DNA from 3 places in the Rhizobium sp. LEGMi-198b genome. Region 3 is predicted to be linked to each of the others. Evidence: riboswitches for the same ligand, from Rfam matches in the RefSeq annotation. Region 3 holds a riboswitch; each other region holds the start of a gene.

Region 1 (3,273 bases), on a different contig from region 3:
TTCGGCCGCTATCGCCGCGCGGGCGCGGATGATGGCGAAGGAGATGAGAACCGCCAGAATGCCGGCGGCAAGCGCGATTGCGAGGCTGGTCGAGGCTGCCTGCAGGAAGATCGCCTGGCTGACGAGCCTCAGAAGATCTGCCTTGAGGCCGGTGACGACCACCGAGGCGAGCGGCAGGCCGATGAATAGGGTGGCGAGCAGGAGCAGCGTGCTGTCGGCCAGTTTGGCGGCGGGCACTGTTCCATCGATGCGCCGCACGGCGCGGCCTGCCGTCAGCCCGTGATCGTCCGGCGCTGGAAGCAAGGCCATGGCGCCGAGAATGGCGGCGGTCACCACGATCTGCAGCAGGGACAGGGCTACGGCGCGGCCGGGATCGAAATCAAAGCGCAATGCTTGATAGATCGCCACCTCGAGCGTGGTCGCGGCCGGGCCGCCACCGAGGATCAGCACCAGCGTGAAGCTGGTGGCACAGAGCATGAAGATCAGGCCGGCGATGCCGGAAATGAGGCCGCGCAGCACCGGCCATTCGATGAAACGAAAGACGGAGGCGGGGCGCATGCCGAGGCCACCGGCCATTAGCCAATATTCCGCCGGCACGCGTTCCAGCCCGGCGAGCATCAGGCGGGCGGCGAGCGGCAGGTTGAAGAAGACGTGCGCCAGCAGGATGCCCGTCAGCCCGTAGATGCTGACCGGCTGCGCTAGGCCGAGCCCCGTCAATAGCTGGTTGAGAACGCCCTGACGCCCCCATATGCCGAGCAGGCCCAGCGCGCCGATCAGCACCGGCAGGCCCATGGGAACGGCCATCAGGCGTATCAGCCAGAGCCGGCCGAGAAATCGCGGTTGCCGCGCCAGCGCGCGGGCGACCGGAATTGCGAGGGCGACAGAAAGCAGGGTGGACAGCGTTGCCTGCAGCAGGGTGAAGCGCAGCACGCGCAGAAGATAGGGATCGGCAAGCGGATTGCCGTCGGCGGATTCGATGCCGGCGGCAAGCAGGGTGACGATGGCAAGGCCGATGAAAAACACGATACCGGCGAGGCTGAAGGCCCCGCCGGTGATGGCATGTCTTTTCTCCGGCGCCGTCAGCAGCATCTCGGCATCAATTGGTGCTGGTGGCGGCCAGCCATTCGTCGATCCAGGCCTTGCGGTTCTTCTCGACCACATCGGGGCTCATCAGGAAGGTCTTCGACGGGACGACCAGCTTACTGAAGGCATCCGGCAGCGGCTCGGACGTCGCCGAGACCGGCATCATCCAGTTGTTGGTCGGGATTGTGTCCTGGAAGCCGGGCGAAACCATGAACTTCAGGAAGTCGCGGGCAAGGTCCTTGTTCGCAGACGACTTGATCAGGCCGGCGACCTCGATCTGGATGTAATGGCCCTCGGAGAAGGCGGCCGCCTGATAGCGGTCGGTCTTGTCTACGACCATATGATAGGCCGGCGACGTCGTATAGGAGAGCACCATCGGTGCCTCGCCCTTGGTGAAGAGGTCATAGGCTTCCGACCAGCCGGGCGTCACGGTCAGGATGCGGCCCTTGAGCTTCGTCCAGGCATCGGCCGCCTTGTCGCCATAGACCGACTTGACCCAGAGCAGCAGGCCGAGGCCCGGCGTCGAGGTGCGGGGGTCCTCGATGACGATCTTCTGCGACGGATCGCCCTCGACCAGATCCTTCAGGCTCTTTGGCGGATTCTTGACCACCTGCGTATCGTAGACGACGGCGAAATGGCCGTAGTCATAGGGGACGAAGACGTCGTCTTTGAAATCGCCCGGAACCTTCAGGCCTGATGTGTCGATGCCACTGGCGTCGAACAGGCCAGTGTCCTTGGCCTCGTCGACGAGGTTGGTGTCGAGGCCGAGAACGACGTCCGCTTTCGTGCCCGTGCCTTCCAGCTTCAGCCTAGAAAGCAGCGCCACGCCGTCGGTGACGCTGACGTAATTGACCGTGCAGCCGCAGGTCTTCTCGAAGGCGGCCTTGACCTTGGCGCCCGGACCCCAGTCGGCGGTGAAGCTTTCATAGGTGTAGATGGTGAGCGTCTTGTCGGCGGCTTCGGCGCCCGGGGCGGCGAAAAGCGTTGCGCCGGCGGCGAGAGCCAAGCCGGTAAACAGTGACAATAGCGATCGGTTGGGCATGACAGCGCCTCCTCGTTGGTTTCGTTTTGAACGGGAAAAGGGCGCCATGATTTTGTCACGCGTCTAATCCCTCCGCCGGTGTTAGCCGGATCAGGTTCCGCGGGTTGGCCGGTGAAAGCCTCTCAGCCAGATGTCTTCGAAAGACATAAGGCACCCCGTTAGAGCGTTGGCAGGTTTATTCCTGTGACGAAGCGATGACAAGGGGAATGATTCCCCTGTCGATTGCAGTACGTTCGTTTTACTCGGCCGCGTGCGCAGCCGCCTGGCTGTCGAGCTTCTTGGCGGAGCCGGGCAATTGCACGTTCTTCAATGAGATCGCCGTCAGCAGGCCGAGGAAACAGATGGCGGCGGCCGTCATGAACAGTGGGCTGAAGGCGCTCGCATAGGCATTGGCAACGCTTTCGCGCGTGGCGTCCGGCAGGGCCGCCATCATCTTCGGCGTCAGCTCCTCGATATTGGCGACACCGGGGATGGAAACGCCGATATTGCCGAGCTTGGCGGCGATGATGGCGCCGTAGATGGAAATGGCGATCGAGGCGCCGCCCATGCGCGAGAGCGTCACGGCGCCGGTGGCGGCACCGACGTCGCGGCTGGCTGCGGCATTCTGCACGCCAATGACCGGGACTTGTTGTGCCAGGCCGATGCCGATGCCATGCAGCAGCATCAGGGCGCCGATGAAGACGATCGGCGTGCCGGCGTGAACATGCGCCAGCGTGGCGAAGGCGATGGTGCTGCAGGCGGCGCTGGCGATGGCGAAGGGCTTGTAGCGGCCCTTCATCGAGATCAGCCGGCCGGCCGAAAGCGAACCGCAGACGATGCCGCCGGTCAACAGGATGAACAGCAGGCCCGCCATGGATGGCGACAGGCCGGTCGTCGTCTGCAGGAAGAGCGCGAAATAATTGACCATGCCGATTGCCACCGCGCCGCTGGTGACCGAGATGATCAGCAGCAGGCCGAAGGTCGGGTTGCGGAACAGCGTCATCGGCACGATCGGCTCCGGCGCGCGACGTTCGACGAAAACCCAGGCCAGCGCACAGAGCGCGCCGAAGGCGGTGATCCCGAGGCATTGCGGCGAAAGCAATGAGCCGAAGAGCTCCGTGCCGTCAGCGGCAAGCACGATGCTGGTGGTCGTCAGCGCAAGGAGGAGC
Region 2 (3,273 bases), on a different contig from region 3:
CTTCGATGGGTTTGACAGCGCCAATCGACAGGAATGAAATTAAGAGGGCAGAAACGAAGATGGGTTTGCCGTAGCTCGTCGCAGACAGTACCGACGGGTCACTTGCGGGCAACAGGACGTTGTCGGTTGCACCGATTTCGCTTCTGGCCTTGCTCGCGCTCAATAACAGGTCATACACCTCTGCCGAGCCCAAGACCACGGCGTAGACGATAAGGTACAAGCCAGCATAGAAGGTAAAACCGGCGATAATCTCGCCGGTCGTGCAGAGGTTCCTGACCTCGACTTCTTTGAGAATCGGATGCAGCGAGAACGGATGGTCGCCGGTCTGCGAGTTGAAATTCCGAAATGCCTCGATCAGCAGCGTCACCGCTCCGGCTGCAATGGCGCCCGCGTAGATCAAATCGTTCATCGCCAGGCGTCCGAGGTCTGTCTCTCAGGGGCAGTTTTGAGCTGATGAATTGCAAGGACCAGCGGCCATTGCTCGGTTCTCGTCGATGACGACAAAACCAGCAATTCCAAAAGCGAGGACACTCATCATCAATAAGAACTTGATCATGTGTTCACTCTTTTAATGGTGGTGATTTTTAATTATATCGCACTTAAAACTTGCGTCAACTGCGCGACAAAGGACGTATGTTCGCCTGTTAGTCGACATATGTCGCCGTTCAGCTTTATGGCCAAAGCTCGTAGAAGTGCTGGACCGGCCCATGACCGGTGCCGACGGTGAGCGTTTGGGCCGCCGCAACCGCGCCCGCAAGATAATGCTTGGCGGTGGCAACAGCTTCCGTCAGTGTCGAACCCTTTGCAATCTCCGCCGCCAAGGCGCTGGACAGCGTGCAGCCGGTTCCATGCGTATTCTTGGTTGGCATGCGACCGGCTTCGAACCAGGTCAGCCCCTCCGGGCTTGCGAGAACATCAGGGCTTTCATCGCCGGCAAGATGCCCGCCCTTGACCAGAACGGCCAGCGGGCCGAGCTTTGCTAAGCTTTCTGCCTGCCGCGCCATCGTCTCGCGATTTTCGGCAACGGGTTCGTGCAGAAGTGCCGCCGCTTCGGGCAGATTGGGCGTCAGCAGCGCGGCCAGGGGAAGAAGACGGTTGGTCAGGACGTCGACGGCATCCGCGGCAAGCAGCGCTGCACCGCCCTTGGCGATCATGACGGGGTCCAGCACGATTGGCACGCCTCGATGGGGAGCGAGCGCATCGGCAACGGCTTCGGCGATTGCCGCATTGGCAATCATGCCGATCTTGACGGCATCGACGCGTATATCGGCAAAGATCGCCTTGATCTGATCGGCGACGAACTGCGGAGGAACGGGGTGAACGCCGGAAACGCCTTGCGTGTTCTGGGCCGTCAACGCGGTCAGCGCCGCCATGCCGTAGACGCCGCGTGCCGAAAATGTCTTCAGGTCGGCTTGAATGCCGGCGCCGCCGGAGGGGTCGGAGCCGGCGATGGAGAGGACGTTTCGGATCATGGGCGTGCCTTTCTGATCCCGCCGATAGACAACGCACCGGAGATTGCGGCGAATTCGCCGACCTCCGTTTCGGCAAACGCCGTCGCGACCAAGTTGGTGATGCATTGCACCAGTGGAGGGTTTGTCCGCATGGCCGTCAGCAGCGCGCCGGGAGTGGTTTTATCTTGCATATCGCCCCTTTCGGGCGGGGCGAGACGCGAAGGGGACAACGACAAGAGCACGCCGAGACCCCGAGCGACTCCCTCCGCCAGCATTATCTGGTTCAGGTTCAAAGGGTGCTTCTCAGCCCATCACGCGACGGGCGCCCCTGTCTCTCATCACCGTCTTTTTCGCAGAGAAAGACCGCCCTGTCACCAGCAAATCGCAGTCTCGAGATGACCGAGCTTCCGCAGCGTCGAATGTGTCTAGTGGTGGTGGCCCGCCTCCGGCCCGTGTTCTGGCTTTCTGATGAACAAGGCGGCCGCGATCGCTCCCAGCGAGATGATCGCCCCACAGAGAAATGCCGCCTTAATGCCGCCGGTCGTTGCCGTAAGGATACTGGCGCCGCTAGCGGAGAGGCTGGTGGACCGGAGCGTCATGATCGCGACGAACAGCGCGGTGCCGGCGGCACCGGCGACTTGCTGGGTCGCACCGAGCATGGCGCTGCCATGCGAATAGAGGTTCGGCGGTAGCGATCCCAGGCTGACGGTGAATAGCGGCGTGAACATCAGCGCAAGACCGATGCTGAGCACGATATGGGCGATCAACAGCATCCAAAACGGCGTATCCTGCTGAATGAAGACCAGTCCGCCCATCACCATGCTGAGCATGATGGCCCCCGGAATGATCAACGGTGCTGGACCGTATTTATCGAACAGGCGCCCGACGGTCGGTGCGCAAAGGCCCATGATCAGCCCGCCAGGCAGCAACAGCAGTCCGGTTTGCAGCGTCGACAATCCCAGCACGTTTTGCAGATAGATGGGCAGCAGGATGAAGACGCCGAACATCGACATCATCAGAATGGCCATCATGGCGGCGGCGATCGTGAAGGTCTTTGTGGTCAAGGTGCGCAGATCGAGCAGCGCTCTATTCTGTTTCTGCAAATGCAACTGACGCAATACGAAAACCGCGATGACGACAGCGCCGGTCAGGAGCGGAATCCATGGCGACACCACGGGCGCGCGAAGTGCTGCGTCGCCGAGCCCGCTGAGGCCGTAGACGAAACCGCCGAAACCGATGGCTGAGAGGATGATCGAAAAGATATCGATCGGCGCGGTGGTTGGAACCGTCACGTTCTTCATCCGCAAGGCGCCAAGCGTCAATGCGCCCAACGCGATCGGCAAGACCAGGAGGAACAGCCAGCGCCATTCGAGCGCCGAAAGGATGAGGCCGGAAATGGTTGGCCCGATGGCCGGCGCCACCGATATGACGACCGAGATATTACCCATGGTCCTGCCGCGGGAGTCCGGCGGCACCAAGGTCATCACTGTCGTCATCAGCAGTGGCATCATGATCGCCGTGCCCGAGGCTTGCACGATCCGCCCGAGAACAAGTGCGGCGAAACCCGGCGCCAGCGCCGAGATCAGCGTACCGGCGCTGAAGAGCGACATGGCGAGAATGAATACTGGCCGGGTGTTGAGCCGTTGCAGCAGGTATCCGGTGATCGGGATGACGACGGCCATGGTCAGCATGAAGGCCGTGGTCAACCACTGAGCGGCACTCGCGGTGATATCGAGATCCGCCATCAGATGGGGGAGCGCAACACCCATGATGGTTTCGTTGAGAATGACGACAAAAGCCGACACCAGCAGCAGGGCTATAA
Region 3 (3,273 bases):
ACAAGCGTCAACCTGTCGATCCCGCGGCCAAGCACATCTGCCTGCAGACCAATCTTCTCCACCAGCTTGCGGCCGATCATGCCAGCCGCCCCGATAACCATCACATGCATATCAGCCAGATCTCCTCATGCTCAGCGGCTCAAACCGTATTGCCGGTATTGCCGGTCGCCAGCAGAACCTTGGTCGTTTCGTAAATACGCGTCAGATGATGCCGGAACGCGTCGACGACGGCATCGCGGTCATGCCGTGCGAGAGCCTCGTAGATCGATAGATGATCGTCGTAGCTCGCTTCGATAGCGCCCGGCTTGGACATGGCGTTGCGGCGGTAATTCATCATGTAGGTGTATAGGTCAGTGACAAAGTCGGCGAGCAGCGGGTTTCCACCGGCGCGATAGATCGCAACGTGGAATTCGCGGTCGCAAATGAGGAAACGCATCACATCGTCTCCGCCAAGCCGCTGCGCCTCCAGAAGAGCCTGCAACTTTGCCAGCGTCGCATCGTCGATCCGTTCGGCAGCGTCGCCGACGACCTTGAGCTCGACATGGAGACGGGCCGCGTGAACCGACTCCAGATCGTAGCTGTCGATTGCGTTGGGAGAGGCGATCGTCACCGTGATGTGGCTGAGGTCGACCTTGCAAACGCGGCTGCGGCTGCCATGCGAAACCGCGATGATACCCTGCGCGGCCAGGGTCTGGATGGCGCCGCGCACCGTTTCGCGGCTGACATGGAGAACGCTTGCCAGTTCGCGCTCGCCCGGCAACTCGTCGCCCGGCCGCAACATGTTGGTTGCTATCAGGACCATCAGCTTCTGGGCGATAACGTCACGCGCCGTCCGGCGGGCGAGACCACGCGCGATATTCGGCACCTCGGTTAAGATCGGACTTTCGTCCATCACACCCTCCGGTCCACTGGTTGGTCCAGCAGATCAGTTTATTAAGAATGGTTGAGCAAATCAGTCAAGCCAATTTCCTCCTGTAACCGCCAATACGGACATCTTTCATCAGCCAGGCTCGGGTCAGAGGTATCGGTCGACGCCCGAGCCGCAATGAGAGCAAGCTTGACATCATCAGCAGCGGCCCTTTACGATCACCGACATTCACCAGGGGGGTCCCGGCAAGGGGCTGAGATACTGCTGAACAATACGGCTTTGCCGATTGTGGGCGCAGTGACCCGTTGAACCTGATCCAGTTCATACTGGCGTAGGGACGGTGCAAGCGCTCGAAGGCTTTGGATTCATGCGTGGAATCCGTGCCGGCGTCTTTCCATCATTCCGGCTGATTGACTGGGTCTCCAACTGCAATTTGGAGCCTCAAACCATGACCATTGCCGCAAAGAATCTTACCCCGACCGTCACGACCGGCCCGATGCCGGCATCGCGGAAGATCCATATTTCTGGAGATATCCATAGCGATATCCGCGTACCGATGCGCGAGATCAGCGTCCATCCGACCGCAGGCGAGCCGCCTGTCGTCGTCTATGATTCCTCCGGTCCCTACACGATAGAGGGCGCCGAGATCCGCATCGAGCAGGGCCTGCCCCAACTGCGCCGTGACTGGGTGCTCGCCCGCGGCGATGTCGAATCCTATGTGGGCCGCCATGTCCGCCCCGAGGACAACGGCTTTGTCAGCGGCGAACGGCTCACGCCGGAATTCCCAGGGCGACGCCGGCCGCTACGTGCCAGGGACGGTAAAGCCGTCACCCAGCTCGCTTATGCACGGGCCGGCATCATTACGCCGGAGATGGAGTTCATCGCCATTCGCGAAAACCTCGGCCGCAAGGCCAACGCCGAAGCACTGATTCGCGACGGCGAGAGCTTCGGCGCTCATATTCCGGATCATGTCACGCCGGAATTCGTCCGCCAGGAAGTCGCCGCCGGCCGAGCGATTATCCCGGCTAACATCAATCACCCCGAAAGCGAACCAATGATCATCGGCCGGAATTTTCTGGTGAAGATCAACGCCAATATCGGCAATTCCGCCGTCACGTCATCGATGGCGGAGGAAGTCGAAAAGATGGTCTGGGCTGCCCGATGGGGCGCCGATACCGTCATGGACCTTTCGACGGGCCGCAACATCCACAATATCCGCGAATGGATCATCCGGAATTCGCCGCTGCCGATCGGCACGGTACCGCTTTACCAGGCGCTGGAAAAAGTCGGCGGCATTGCCGAGGACCTCACCTGGGAGATCTATCGCGACACGCTGATCGAGCAGGCCGAACAGGGCGTCGATTATTTCACCATCCATGCAGGCGTACGGCTGCATTACATCCCACTCACCGTCAATCGCGTGACCGGCATCGTCTCGCGCGGCGGCTCGATCATGGCCAAGTGGTGTCTTCACCATCATCGCGAGAGCTTCCTCTACGAACATTTCGAGGAAATCTGCGATATCTGCCGCGCCTATGACGTCTCCTTCTCGCTCGGCGACGGCCTGCGCCCCGGCTCGATCGCCGATGCCAACGACGCGGCGCAATTTGCCGAACTCGAAACGCTCGGCGAGCTAACGAAGATCGCCTGGGCGAAGGATTGCCAGGTGATGATCGAGGGCCCCGGCCACGTGCCGATGCACAAGATCAAGGAAAACATGGACAAGCAGCTCGCCGTTTGTGGCGAGGCGCCTTTCTATACGCTCGGGCCGCTGACGACCGATATCGCGCCGGGCTACGATCATATCACCTCGGGCATCGGCGCTGCCATGATTGGCTGGTTCGGCACGGCCATGCTCTGCTACGTCACCCCGAAGGAACATCTCGGCCTGCCCGATCGCAATGACGTCAAAACAGGTGTCATCACCTACAAGATCGCCGCCCATGCGGCGGACCTTGCCAAGGGGCACCCGGCCGCGCAGGTGCGCGACGATGCATTGTCGCGCGCCCGCTTCGAGTTCCGTTGGGAAGACCAGTTCAACCTGTCGCTCGATCCCGACACCGCCCGCAGCTTCCATGACGAAACCTTGCCAAAGGAAGCCCACAAGGTTGCGCATTTCTGCTCGATGTGCGGCCCGAAATTCTGCTCCATGCGGATTTCGCACGATATCCGCGCCGAAGCGCAGAAGGAAGGGCTGGACGCGATGGCGGCGAAATACCGTGAGGGCGGCGATCTCTATATGCCGATCGACACCCCAACCCATAAGGCAGACTGACATGCGTGTCCTTGTGAAGGGGGCCGGCGTCGCCGGCCTCACGGTCGCACGCGAATTGCAAGCCCGTGGTGCGGAAGTGATCGTCTTCGACCCGCACCCAAACTTCGCTCGCGCTGCTTCCTGGCTCGCC

What was found. Region 3 has a riboswitch for thiamine pyrophosphate ahead of thiC (phosphomethylpyrimidine synthase ThiC). Riboswitches for the same ligand answer to the same signal wherever they lie in the genome.
Region 1: it holds a riboswitch for thiamine pyrophosphate, as region 3 does, so the genes downstream of both, thiB (thiamine ABC transporter substrate binding subunit) here and thiC (phosphomethylpyrimidine synthase ThiC) in region 3, are expected to answer to the same signal.
Region 2: it holds a riboswitch for thiamine pyrophosphate, as region 3 does, so the genes downstream of both, ACXHXG_RS25895 (hydroxyethylthiazole kinase) here and thiC (phosphomethylpyrimidine synthase ThiC) in region 3, are expected to answer to the same signal.

What each region holds. Positions count from the first base shown of each region.
Region 1 covers NZ_JBSYVH010000004.1:221,776-225,048, forward strand. Annotated here, with positions in the region: gene thiP (thiamine/thiamine pyrophosphate ABC transporter permease ThiP) at 1-1,089, opposite strand, end outside; gene thiB (thiamine ABC transporter substrate binding subunit) at 1,097-2,125, opposite strand; TPP riboswitch at 2,176-2,293, opposite strand; gene ACXHXG_RS17545 (MDR family MFS transporter) at 2,364-3,273, opposite strand, start outside.
Region 2 covers NZ_JBSYVH010000008.1:49,354-52,626, reverse strand. Annotated here, with positions in the region: gene ACXHXG_RS25905 (hypothetical protein) at 1-409, opposite strand, end outside; gene thiD (bifunctional hydroxymethylpyrimidine kinase/phosphomethylpyrimidine kinase) at 672-1,472, opposite strand; partial or broken gene ACXHXG_RS25895 (hydroxyethylthiazole kinase) at 1,496-1,642, opposite strand; TPP riboswitch at 1,695-1,791, opposite strand; gene ACXHXG_RS25890 (DHA2 family efflux MFS transporter permease subunit) at 1,877-3,273, opposite strand, start outside.
Region 3 covers NZ_JBSYVH010000015.1:16,722-19,994, reverse strand. Annotated here, with positions in the region: gene denD (D-erythronate dehydrogenase) at 1-110, opposite strand, end outside; gene ACXHXG_RS31635 (FadR/GntR family transcriptional regulator) at 140-892, opposite strand; TPP riboswitch at 1,092-1,224, shown strand; gene thiC (phosphomethylpyrimidine synthase ThiC) at 1,317-3,143, shown strand; gene thiO (glycine oxidase ThiO) at 3,145-3,273, shown strand, end outside.